3 regions of the Aliirhizobium cellulosilyticum genome follow, and region 3 is predicted to be linked to each of the others. Evidence: riboswitches for the same ligand, from Rfam matches in the RefSeq annotation. Region 3 holds a riboswitch; each other region holds the start of a gene.
The links. Region 3 has a riboswitch for thiamine pyrophosphate ahead of thiB (thiamine ABC transporter substrate binding subunit). Riboswitches for the same ligand answer to the same signal wherever they lie in the genome.
Positions count from the first base shown of each region.

Region 1: another riboswitch for thiamine pyrophosphate. It lies ahead of thiM (hydroxyethylthiazole kinase); the one in region 3 lies ahead of thiB (thiamine ABC transporter substrate binding subunit).
Region 2: another riboswitch for thiamine pyrophosphate. It lies ahead of thiC (phosphomethylpyrimidine synthase ThiC); the one in region 3 lies ahead of thiB (thiamine ABC transporter substrate binding subunit).

Region 1 covers NZ_JACIGW010000001.1:1,516,697-1,519,969, forward strand. Annotated here, with positions in the region: gene thiD (bifunctional hydroxymethylpyrimidine kinase/phosphomethylpyrimidine kinase) at 1-209, opposite strand, end outside; gene thiE (thiamine phosphate synthase) at 206-841, opposite strand; gene thiM (hydroxyethylthiazole kinase) at 838-1,653, opposite strand; TPP riboswitch at 1,703-1,799, opposite strand; gene GGE33_RS07125 (methyl-accepting chemotaxis protein) at 1,943-3,273, opposite strand, start outside.
Region 2 covers NZ_JACIGW010000004.1:259,966-263,238, forward strand. Annotated here, with positions in the region: gene thiC (phosphomethylpyrimidine synthase ThiC) at 1-1,515, opposite strand, end outside; TPP riboswitch at 1,613-1,724, opposite strand; gene GGE33_RS18415 (ABC transporter ATP-binding protein) at 1,819-2,877, opposite strand; gene GGE33_RS18420 (DUF5060 domain-containing protein) at 2,890-3,273, opposite strand, start outside.
Region 3 covers NZ_JACIGW010000009.1:3,016-6,288, forward strand. Annotated here, with positions in the region: gene GGE33_RS24220 (response regulator) at 17-469, shown strand; gene GGE33_RS24225 (VOC family protein) at 571-966, shown strand; TPP riboswitch at 1,194-1,299, shown strand; gene thiB (thiamine ABC transporter substrate binding subunit) at 1,339-2,349, shown strand; gene thiP (thiamine/thiamine pyrophosphate ABC transporter permease ThiP) at 2,377-3,273, shown strand, end outside.

The DNA.
Region 1 (3,273 bases), on a different contig from region 3:
TCGGCAAAAATCGCCTCGATCTGGGCGCGAACGAACTCCGGAGGCAACGCATGAATGGCGGTCACGCCCTGCGTATTCTGGGCCGTCAACGCCGTCAGCGCTGCCATGCCATAAGTGCCGCGGGCGGAAAATGCCTTGAGGTCCGCCTGTATGCCGGCGCCGCCGGATGGATCGGAGCCGGCAATCGACAAGACATTGCGAATCGTCATTTCTTTGCCTCCGCAATTTTATCGGCGATCAATCGTGTGGCAGCTTGGGGATCGGGCGATCCGCATATGGCAGATACGACCGCGAGACCCTTTGCCCCTGCGCGAAAGATTTCTTCGACATGTTGAACCTTGACGCCGCCGATCGCCACTGCGGGTATCGGGGATGCCGCCACGATCCGCGCAAGGCCTTCAAAACCGATCGGCTGCTTGTGATCCGGCTTCGTGCCGGTCGCAAAGACCGGGCCGACGCCGACATAATCAACCACCGCCGGATCAACCCGTCGCGCCAGATCTTCCGTCTCTACGGAGAGACCAAGGATTAGCCTATCGCCAACACGCTTTCGAACCTCCGTCGCATTCATGTCTTCCTGCCCGACATGAATACCGTCTGCACCGATCGCGAGCGCGGCCTCCACATCATCGTTGACAATCAGCGACACGCCGGTCCCTGAAAGGGCAGCTTTCAGCTGCAGGCCCGTCGCGATCATCTCTACGGTCGTTGCCTGCTTGTCGCGCAACTGCACCATCGTTGCCCCGCCCAGCACGGCAAGTCGCGCCGTCTCGACCATGCCGATCGCGCGACAAAGATCCGGGTCCAGCACCAGATAAAGGGAAAGGTCGAACTGCTTCATGCCGGTATCACCCGCGCTACGGCATCAACGGCATCCGGGGTCACCTCCGCAAGCAGATCGAGGAAACGCACGGCAAAGGAACCCGGCGCATGAGCGTCCCGTCCCGCCAGTTCGCCAGCTGACGCAAACAAGGCAAGCGCCGCAACCGTTGCCTCAAACGGCTTGTCCGGCATGGTTGCTGCAAAACCGCCGATGACACAGGTCAACGAGCAACCGAGCGCCGTCACTTTCGGCATCAGCGCAGATCCACCGAGAACATGAACGGCACGATGACCGTCGGTGACGAAATCCCGTTCCCCAGTCACTGCGACGACACAGCCATGACGAATGGCAAGAGCGCGGGCAGCAGCCTGCGCGGAAGCAACGCTGTCACCCGAATCCACCCCCTGCCCCGATGCATGCTCGCCGGCAAGCGTAATGATTTCGGAAGCGTTGCCGCGGATTACCGTCGGCCTGTGCTCCAGAAGCGCGGACACTGCGGCACGCCGATAGGCGGTCGCGAAATGCGCGACCGGATCGAGTATCCAGGGTTTTCCCGCTTCGCTTGCAGCCTCGGCGGCCTGCTTCATGCCGTCGAAAAAGTCCGGCGAGAGGGTCCCTATATTGACGGTCAATGCCGCCGCTATGCCTGCGAATTCCGCCGCCTCTTCCGGGCTGTGCACCATTGCAGGCGATGCGCCCGCAGCCAGCATCACGTTGGCGGCAATGTTCATCGCGACGAAATTGGTGATGTTCTGCACCAATGGATTTTTCTGCCGCATCGCTGCCAGCAATGCGCCGGGTTTCAATGATTGAGCGGAATCGTCTGCCATCTGCGCCTCCTTTTGAGGCGGAGGTCGACGTGGGGATACGACGTCAAGAACGAAGACCCGAACGACTCCCTCCGCCAGCATGATCTGGTTCAGGTTCAAAGGGTACTTCTCAGCCCGGCTTTCGCCGGACGCCCCTGTCATGATCAACAACTACCGGATGATGATCCGCGATTCCAGCCTTTTTACGCAAATGCGGCGAGATGCGGGCTTAGCCTTAGCCTCGAAAGCCGCCGTCGTGTCTGGCGGCGGCTTTTGAAGTTTCACGAGATTCTGGGCATCTGCCTTCACGTCATGCGGCGCTGCTACGGTGCAAACGCGGCTGAGGCTCCTGGTAATAGGTCCCGCTGCTGTCGCTGGTCCTGAAGCGGCCGATCTTCTGGGTCAGATCCTCCACCCGGTGACGCAGGCCACGTATTTCGGCATTGTTCTCCTCGACCATGGCGGCATTCTGCTGGGTTATCAGTTCGACGTCGTTGACAGCCTGCGTGACCTGCGTGATGCCAGTCGACTGCTCTGCGGCAGCCGAGGAAATCTGTGCCACCAGTTTTCGAACATCGGTGACGTGAGCAATGATCCTGGAGAGTGCTTCGCCGGTTTCCTCGACGAGCTGCACGCCGCTTTCGACCTGCGTTGCACTTGCCGAAATCAACTGCTTGATCTCGCGAGCCGCACCCGCGCAGCGCTGGGCCAGTTCGCGGACCTCCTGGGCGACAACAGCAAAACCGCGGCCTGCTTCACCAGCGCGAGCAGCCTCGACGCCGGCATTCAGCGCCAGGAGGTTCGTCTGAAAGGCGATCTCGTCAATGACGCCGATGATCTGGCTGATCTTGTCGGAGGAGCGGCTGATCTCGCCCATGGCATTGACTGCGCGTGCCACGACCTCGCCTGAGCGGACGGCGAACTCTTCGGTCTCGTTGACCGATTGAGACGTCTGACGGGCATTGGTAGCGGTGCTACGCACAACACCGCTCAAGTGGCGCAAAGCCCGAGAGCTTTCCTCCAGCGCGGCCGCCTGCTGTTCCGTGCGTTTCGCCAGATCGTCGGCGGAGGCGGAAAGATTGGCCGTACCGCCATTGATCTCCTGCGCCGCAAAACCGACTTCGGACAAAGTCGCACGGAGAGCATCGACAGCCTGATTATAGGTTCTGGCCATCATGACGAAATCTGCCGGGAGATTTTCGTCCATCCCCGTTGCCAGATCGCCCTCGGCCAGATTGCCGAGCACGCCCGAGAGCGCGGTCAACGCATGCTGCTGATCGGCCGCGATGCGGGCACGTTCGCCGGCACGCTGTTCTGCTTCCGCCGAGGAGAGCTCCCGGGCGGCGGCGGCTTCCTGCTCCAGCCGAACATTTTCTCTCGCAGCGTCGCGGAATACCGTAACGGAACGAACCATGTCACCGATCTCATCGCCACGCTCGCGGCCTTCGATCGAAACTTCGAGGTCGCCGTCGGCAAGACGCTTCATCACTTCGGTCACCCGGCGCAGAGGGCCACGCAATGTCTCGACCAGCATCAGGCCGCCAGCGATCGCCAATATCGTACCGACCACCATGGCGACGACCGAAAGGTTTGCCGACCGTTCGCTATCTTCCTTGCCGACTTCCTGAGCCTGGGCAACGA
Region 2 (3,273 bases), on a different contig from region 3:
CTTGGCGAGATCGGCGGCATGGGCTGCTATCTTGTAGGTGATCACACCGGTCTTGACGTCATCGCGATCCGGCAGGCCCAGATGTTCCTTCGGCGTGACGTAGCAGAGCATGGCGGTGCCAAACCAGCCGATCATCGCAGCGCCGATCGCCGAGGTGATATGGTCGTAACCGGGAGCGATATCGGTGGTGAGCGGACCGAGCGTGTAGAACGGCGCTTCGCCGCAGGTCTTCAGCTGCTTGTCCATGTTCTCCTTGATCTTGTGCATCGGCACATGGCCGGGGCCTTCGATCATCACCTGGCAATCCTTCTCCCAGGCGATCTTCGTCAGTTCTCCGAGCGTCTCCAGCTCGGCAAATTGGGCGGCGTCATTGGCATCGGCGATCGAGCCGGGGCGCAGGCCGTCGCCCAGCGAAAAGGTCACGTCATAGGCGCGGGCGATGTCGCAGATCTCGTCGAAATGCTCGTAGAGAAAACTCTCGCGGTGGTGATGCAGACACCACTTGGCCATGATCGAGCCGCCGCGCGAAACGATGCCGGTGACGCGATTGACGGTGAGGTGGATATAGGAAAGCCGTACGCCGGCATGGATGGTGAAATAGTCGACGCCCTGTTCCGCCTGCTCGATCAGCGTATCGCGATAGACCTCCCAGGTGAGATCCTCGGCAATGCCGTTGACCTTTTCCAGCGCCTGATAGAGCGGCACCGTGCCGATCGGCACCGGCGAATTGCGGATGATCCATTCGCGGATATTGTGGATGTTGCGGCCGGTCGAAAGATCCATGACCGTATCGGCGCCCCAGCGGATCGCCCAGACCATCTTTTCCACCTCTTCCGCCATCGACGAGGTGACGGCGGAATTGCCGATATTGGCGTTGATCTTAACCAGAAAATTGCGGCCGATGATCATCGGTTCGCTTTCGGGGTGGTTGATATTGGCCGGGATGACGGCGCGACCCTCGGCCACTTCGCGGCGGACGAATTCCGGCGTGATGTAATCCGGGATATGCGCGCCAAAACTCTCGCCATCCCTCACAAGGGCTTCCTTCGCCGCCTGCCGGCCGATGTTTTCGCGGATGGCGATGAATTCCATTTCGGGCGTGATGATGCCGGCGCGGGCATAGGCGAGCTGGGTAACCGCACGACCGGCATTCGCCTTGAACGGCATGTTGCGGATGGGGAACTCGGGCGTCAGCAGCTCGCCGGTGGCAAAACCGTTATCCTCCGGCTTGACGTGCCGCCCCTCGTATCGGGCAACATCGCCGCGAGCCATAACCCAGTTTTCGCGCAGGCGCGGAAGGCCCTGATCGATAGCGACGATATGGGTAGGATCGGTATAGGGGCCGGAACTGTCGTAGACGGTGACCGGCGGCTCGCCGGATGTCGGGTGAAGCGCGATCTCGCGCATCGGCACGCGGAGATCGGGATACTCCCTGCCCGCAACATGGATCTTGGTGGAAGCCGGAAACGCGCCCGAGGTAACGGTCGGGCTTTGATTTTTGGCGGCAATATTCATCGTGAGGCTCCAAGTTTCAAGGTTGGAGACCCAGTCCTAGAGCCGGAAAGATGGAAGAACGCCGATCACGGAATCCGGTTTACGGATTTGAGAATTATCGCAGCGTTTTGCACCGTCCCTACGCCAGTATGAACTGGATCAGGTTCAACGGGTCACTGCGCGCGATAGCAGAATCTCAGCCCCTTGCCGGGACACCCCTGGTGAATGCGATGAGGCTATGACAGGCCGGTTGGCCGGTCAAGTGGGTCATGCAAGCACGGCGAGAAACGGGATGGCATTCTCGCGGTGCCTGCATTGGCGGGATCAGTCGAGCCGCGCTTCGCTTGTCGGATCGAAGAAGTGGACCTTGGCGGAACTGATCGACAGACGGATCTCCTCACCGGGCGCAAAATCCACCCGGTCGTTGACGACACAGGTGACTTCCGTGCCGCCGACATCGGCCAGAACATGCGTGTCTGCGCCGGTCGGCTCAACCACCTTGATCGTCGCCTTGGCGCCATCCTGCGTGCCGACGGCAAAGCCTTGCGGACGGATGCCAACCACGACGTCACCACTGCTTCCACCCTTCGGCAGCGATGGCAGCGCCAGTCGCTCTCCGCCCGGAAGAAGAAGGGACTGGCCCTCGATCTTGCCGCGCAGAAAATTCATTGAAGGCGATCCGAGGAAGCCGGCCACGAACATGTTATCCGGACGGTCGTACAGCTCCAGCGGGGTGCCGATCTGTTCGACGCAGCCGCCGCGCATGACGACGATTCGATCGGCCATGGTCATCGCCTCGACCTGGTCGTGGGTGACATAGACGATGGTCGACGCCAGTCTCTGATGAAGCGCCTTGATCTCGGCGCGCATCTGCACGCGCAGCTTGGCATCGAGGTTGGAAAGCGGTTCGTCGAACAGGAAGACGTCGGGATCGCGAACGATCGCGCGGCCCATGGCGACGCGCTGGCGCTGGCCGCCGGACAATTGCGACGGCTTGCGTTGCAGGAGCGGGGTCAGTCCGAGAATTTCGGATGCTTCCGCAACCTTCTTGTCGATCTCGGCCTTTTTCATGCCGGAGATTTCCAGCGAAAAGCCCATGTTCTGGGCAACCGTCATCTGCGGATAGAGCGCATAGTTCTGGAACACCATGGCGATGTTCCGTTCCTTCGGCGACAGCGTGTTGACCACACGCCCGCCGATATCGATACGCCCTGCGGATATGTCCTCAAGGCCGGCGATCATTCTGAGAAGGGTCGACTTGCCGCAGCCCGACGGGCCAACCAGGATGAGGAATTCCCCATCCCGGATGTCGATCGAAACACCCTTGACCACTTCGAGCGCACCAAAGCTCTTGCGCAGATCGGAGACTTGAACCGTCGCCATGATGATACCTCTCTAATGCGTCTTGCGTGGGCGTATGCGCACGGCAAGATATGGCCGGCCCGGCAATGTCAGCCCGAACGCGGCGGCAAACTGGTTGGTGATATGAGAACCACCGGTAATGCGCTGCGGGTGAACCTTCGGCAGCGGCCCCTTCTCCAGCGGCGTGATGCTCATGTTCCAGACATCGATGAGATCGATTTCCCAGTCGCCATCCTCTTCCGGCAGGCCGAGCGCCCATTCGACCGGCTGATGCTCGCCGAAATAGATGTAACGGACGTCGCCATCCTGCGCCGCGGATACGCGCTTGTAGGTCGTGCCCCGCTCCAGCATGGGGGTCAGGCCATTGACCGCATCCTCCTCGAAGATCTTGCGGAGGAAGTCGATACGCGCCGGCGC
Region 3 (3,273 bases):
ACTCTGGAGATGTCCAATGCTGACAAGTGTATCGCGTCGTCGGCTGGCAAATGAGGCGATGAATCAGCGCGTATTGATTATCGAGGATGAGTTTCTGATTGCGCTCGACGTGGCCGACACGATCGAGAACATGGGCCTGAAGGTCGTGGGGCTGGCGAATGCCCGCAAGCACGCGCTTTCGCTCGCAGCCCATGCGGATATCGCGCTCGTCGATGTCAATCTCGCCGATGGCCGGACGGGACCGGAAATCGGCCGCGAACTTGCCGAACAATATGGCCTCACGGTCGTATTCATGACCGGCAATCCGGAAGATATCGCGGATGGCGTAGAAGGAACGCTCGGCGTTCTGACCAAACCCGTCAGGCCTGAAGTGGTAGAACAGACGATCGGTTATGCGATCGCCAACCGCCTCGGCGGCATGGCCATCGTTCCCCGCGAACTCAAGGTTTTTCGCGGAAACGCAAACTGAGTCAAAATTCCTGCATGGACTTGTCGAATCCGTGCCGCATCTTTCGTCCTTGGAGGAAGGGCGCCAGCTGATGGCGTCCATAATCAAGGAGGAATATCGACATGCGGATGATTTTCGTGAACCTGCCGGTGGCGGATCTTCAGGCTTCCACGGCGTTTTACACGGCGCTCGGTTTCACCAAGAACCCCGATTTTTCCGATGACACCGCAAGCTGCATGGTCGTCAGCGAGCAGATCTACGTGATGCTTCTCACCCACGACAAGTTCCGCATGTTCATCAATGGCGATATCTCCGACGCCAGGAAGACGAAAGAGGTGCTGAACTGCCTTTCCGCATCGAGCCGCGACGAGGTTGACGGCTTCAAGGCAAAGGCGCTTGCCGCCGGCGGCGCGGAGTGGAAGCCCAATATGGAAATGGGCCCGATGTACGGCTGCAGCTTCCAGGACCTCGACGGCCATGTCTGGGAAGTCATGTATATGGACATGTCTGGTGGGTGATCCACTGGCAATTGCGGCTCACCGATAAAAGCCCCCTCCCAACCCTCCCCACAAGGGGGAGGGCTAACCTGGACGCGTCGCTTATGCCCGATTGGAAACAAGCGGGGGCGGCGGTTTTTTGTCCCCCTTTTTGGCGGAGATGGCCGGCAGGCCAGAGGGGAATTTCCATGGAGAGAACGATTGTGTTGCCCCTCTTGCCAGCATGAAGCGAGACCGGTAAATCTTTGCACGCTCTAACGGGGTGCCCTGCGTCTGCTGGGCTGAGAGGCGAAACGCCAACCCGCGGAACCTGATCCGGCTAACACCGGCGGAGGGATTAGACGGCTCGCAACCAGCGCCTATTCCCCACATCGACATTTTGAGGAGGCGCTGATGCGCGGGATTTCGACTTTTCTTCTGGCCGCCACGGCCATGTTTTTCACCCCTTTTGCTGCTGAAGCTCAGGACAAGACGCTCACCGTCTATACCTATGAGAGCTTCACCTCCGACTGGGGCCCCGGCCCGAAAATCAAGGCCGAGTTTGAAAAGACCTGCGCCTGCACCGTCAATTTCGTCGGCGTTGCCGATGGCGTGGCGCTTCTCACCCGTCTAAAGCTGGAAGGTACGGGATCGGAAGCCGATATCGCGCTCGGCCTGGATACCAGCCTGATCTCCGAAGCCAAGGCGACAGGCCTTTTCGAGGCGAACGGCGTCGATGCAGGCGCCGTCAAGGTTCCCGGCAATTATGCAGACGACACGTTCATTCCCTATGACTACGGCCACTTCGCCGTCATCTACGATACGCAAACGATCAAGAACCCGCCGAAGAGCCTCAAGGATCTGATCGAAGGGGACGCTTCGCAGAAGATCGCCATTCAGGACCCGCGCACCTCGACCCCCGGTCTCGGCCTTCTGCTCTGGGTAAAGTCCGTCTATGCCGACAAGGCGCCGGAAGCCTGGGCGAAACTCAGGGACCGGGTTCTGACCGTCACCCCCGGCTGGTCGGAAGCCTATGGCCTGTTCACCAAGGGCGAAGTGCCGATGGTGCTCTCCTATACGACCTCGCCGGCCTATCACATGGTCGAGGAAAAAACCGACCGCTATCAGGCCGCAAGTTTTTCGGACGGCCATTACATCCAGATCGAAGTCGCCGGCATGCTGAAACACGCCCGGGATAAGGATCTGGCGAAAAGCTTCCTGACGTTTCTGATATCGCCGGCCGCACAGGATATCATTCCGACCACCAACTGGATGATGCCGGCCGCCGCCACCGCCGCCCCGCTGCCTGAGGCTTTCGACAAGCTTGTAAAGCCGGAAAAGACGCTGCTGATCGGCTCCGACGAAGTGGCGAAGAACCGTCAGGCCTGGATCGACGAATGGCTGACCGCCATGAGCAAGAAGTGACATGTCGAAACGGACGGAATATCGCATTTGCTGACGACTGCTGAAAGACGACGCGGCATCGGTGCTGGCCTTGCCGTGCTTGCCGCCATCATCGTCTTTGTCGGCACTGCGATCGCGACGCTGCTGGCCTGGGATGGCGATCAATCGGCATCCCGGCTTTTCACCTCCTATACCTGGAGCATTCTGCGCTTCACGCTTTGGCAGGCGGCCCTGTCGACCTTGCTGTCGGTTGCCTTCTCCATTCCGGTCGCGCTGGCCCTGGCTCGCCGCCCCCGGTTTGCAGGCAGAGCCTGGATCCTCCGCCTCATGGCCTTGCCCATGGGCCTGCCGGCACTCGTCGGCGCGCTCGGCCTCCTCGGCGTCTGGGGCAGGCAAGGGGTTTTGAACGGCTGGCTTACTGCCGCCGGACTGGAACACCCGGTCAGCGTCTACGGCCTTTCCGGCATCCTGCTCGCTCATACATTCTTCAACATTCCGCTCGCCGTGCGCCTGCTGCTCTCCGTGCTCGAGCGACTGCCGGCGGAATACTGGCTTCTGTCGGCCAGCCTCGGCATGAAGCCGGCCTCGATCTTCCGTTTTGTCGAATGGCCGGCGCTCGCGCGTGTCGTTCCCGGCGTTGCGGGGCTGATTTTCATGCTCTGCGCCACCAGCTTCACGCTGGTCTTAGTACTTGGCGGCGGCCCGGCCGCAACCACGCTGGAAGTGGCGATCTACCAGGCCCTACGCTTTGATTTTGACCCGCCGCGCGCGGTCGCACTCGCCTTTCTGCAGATCGCCCTCACAGCGGCCGTGATCGGCCTCATCGCGTTTCTGCCGGCGGCAACCGATACGGTCAGGACCGCAGGCCGAAAGGTCTTGCGCCTCGACGGGCGCTCATCCGCATCCCGCCTGTGGGATGGCCTCATCATTGCTGTCGCCGTCATC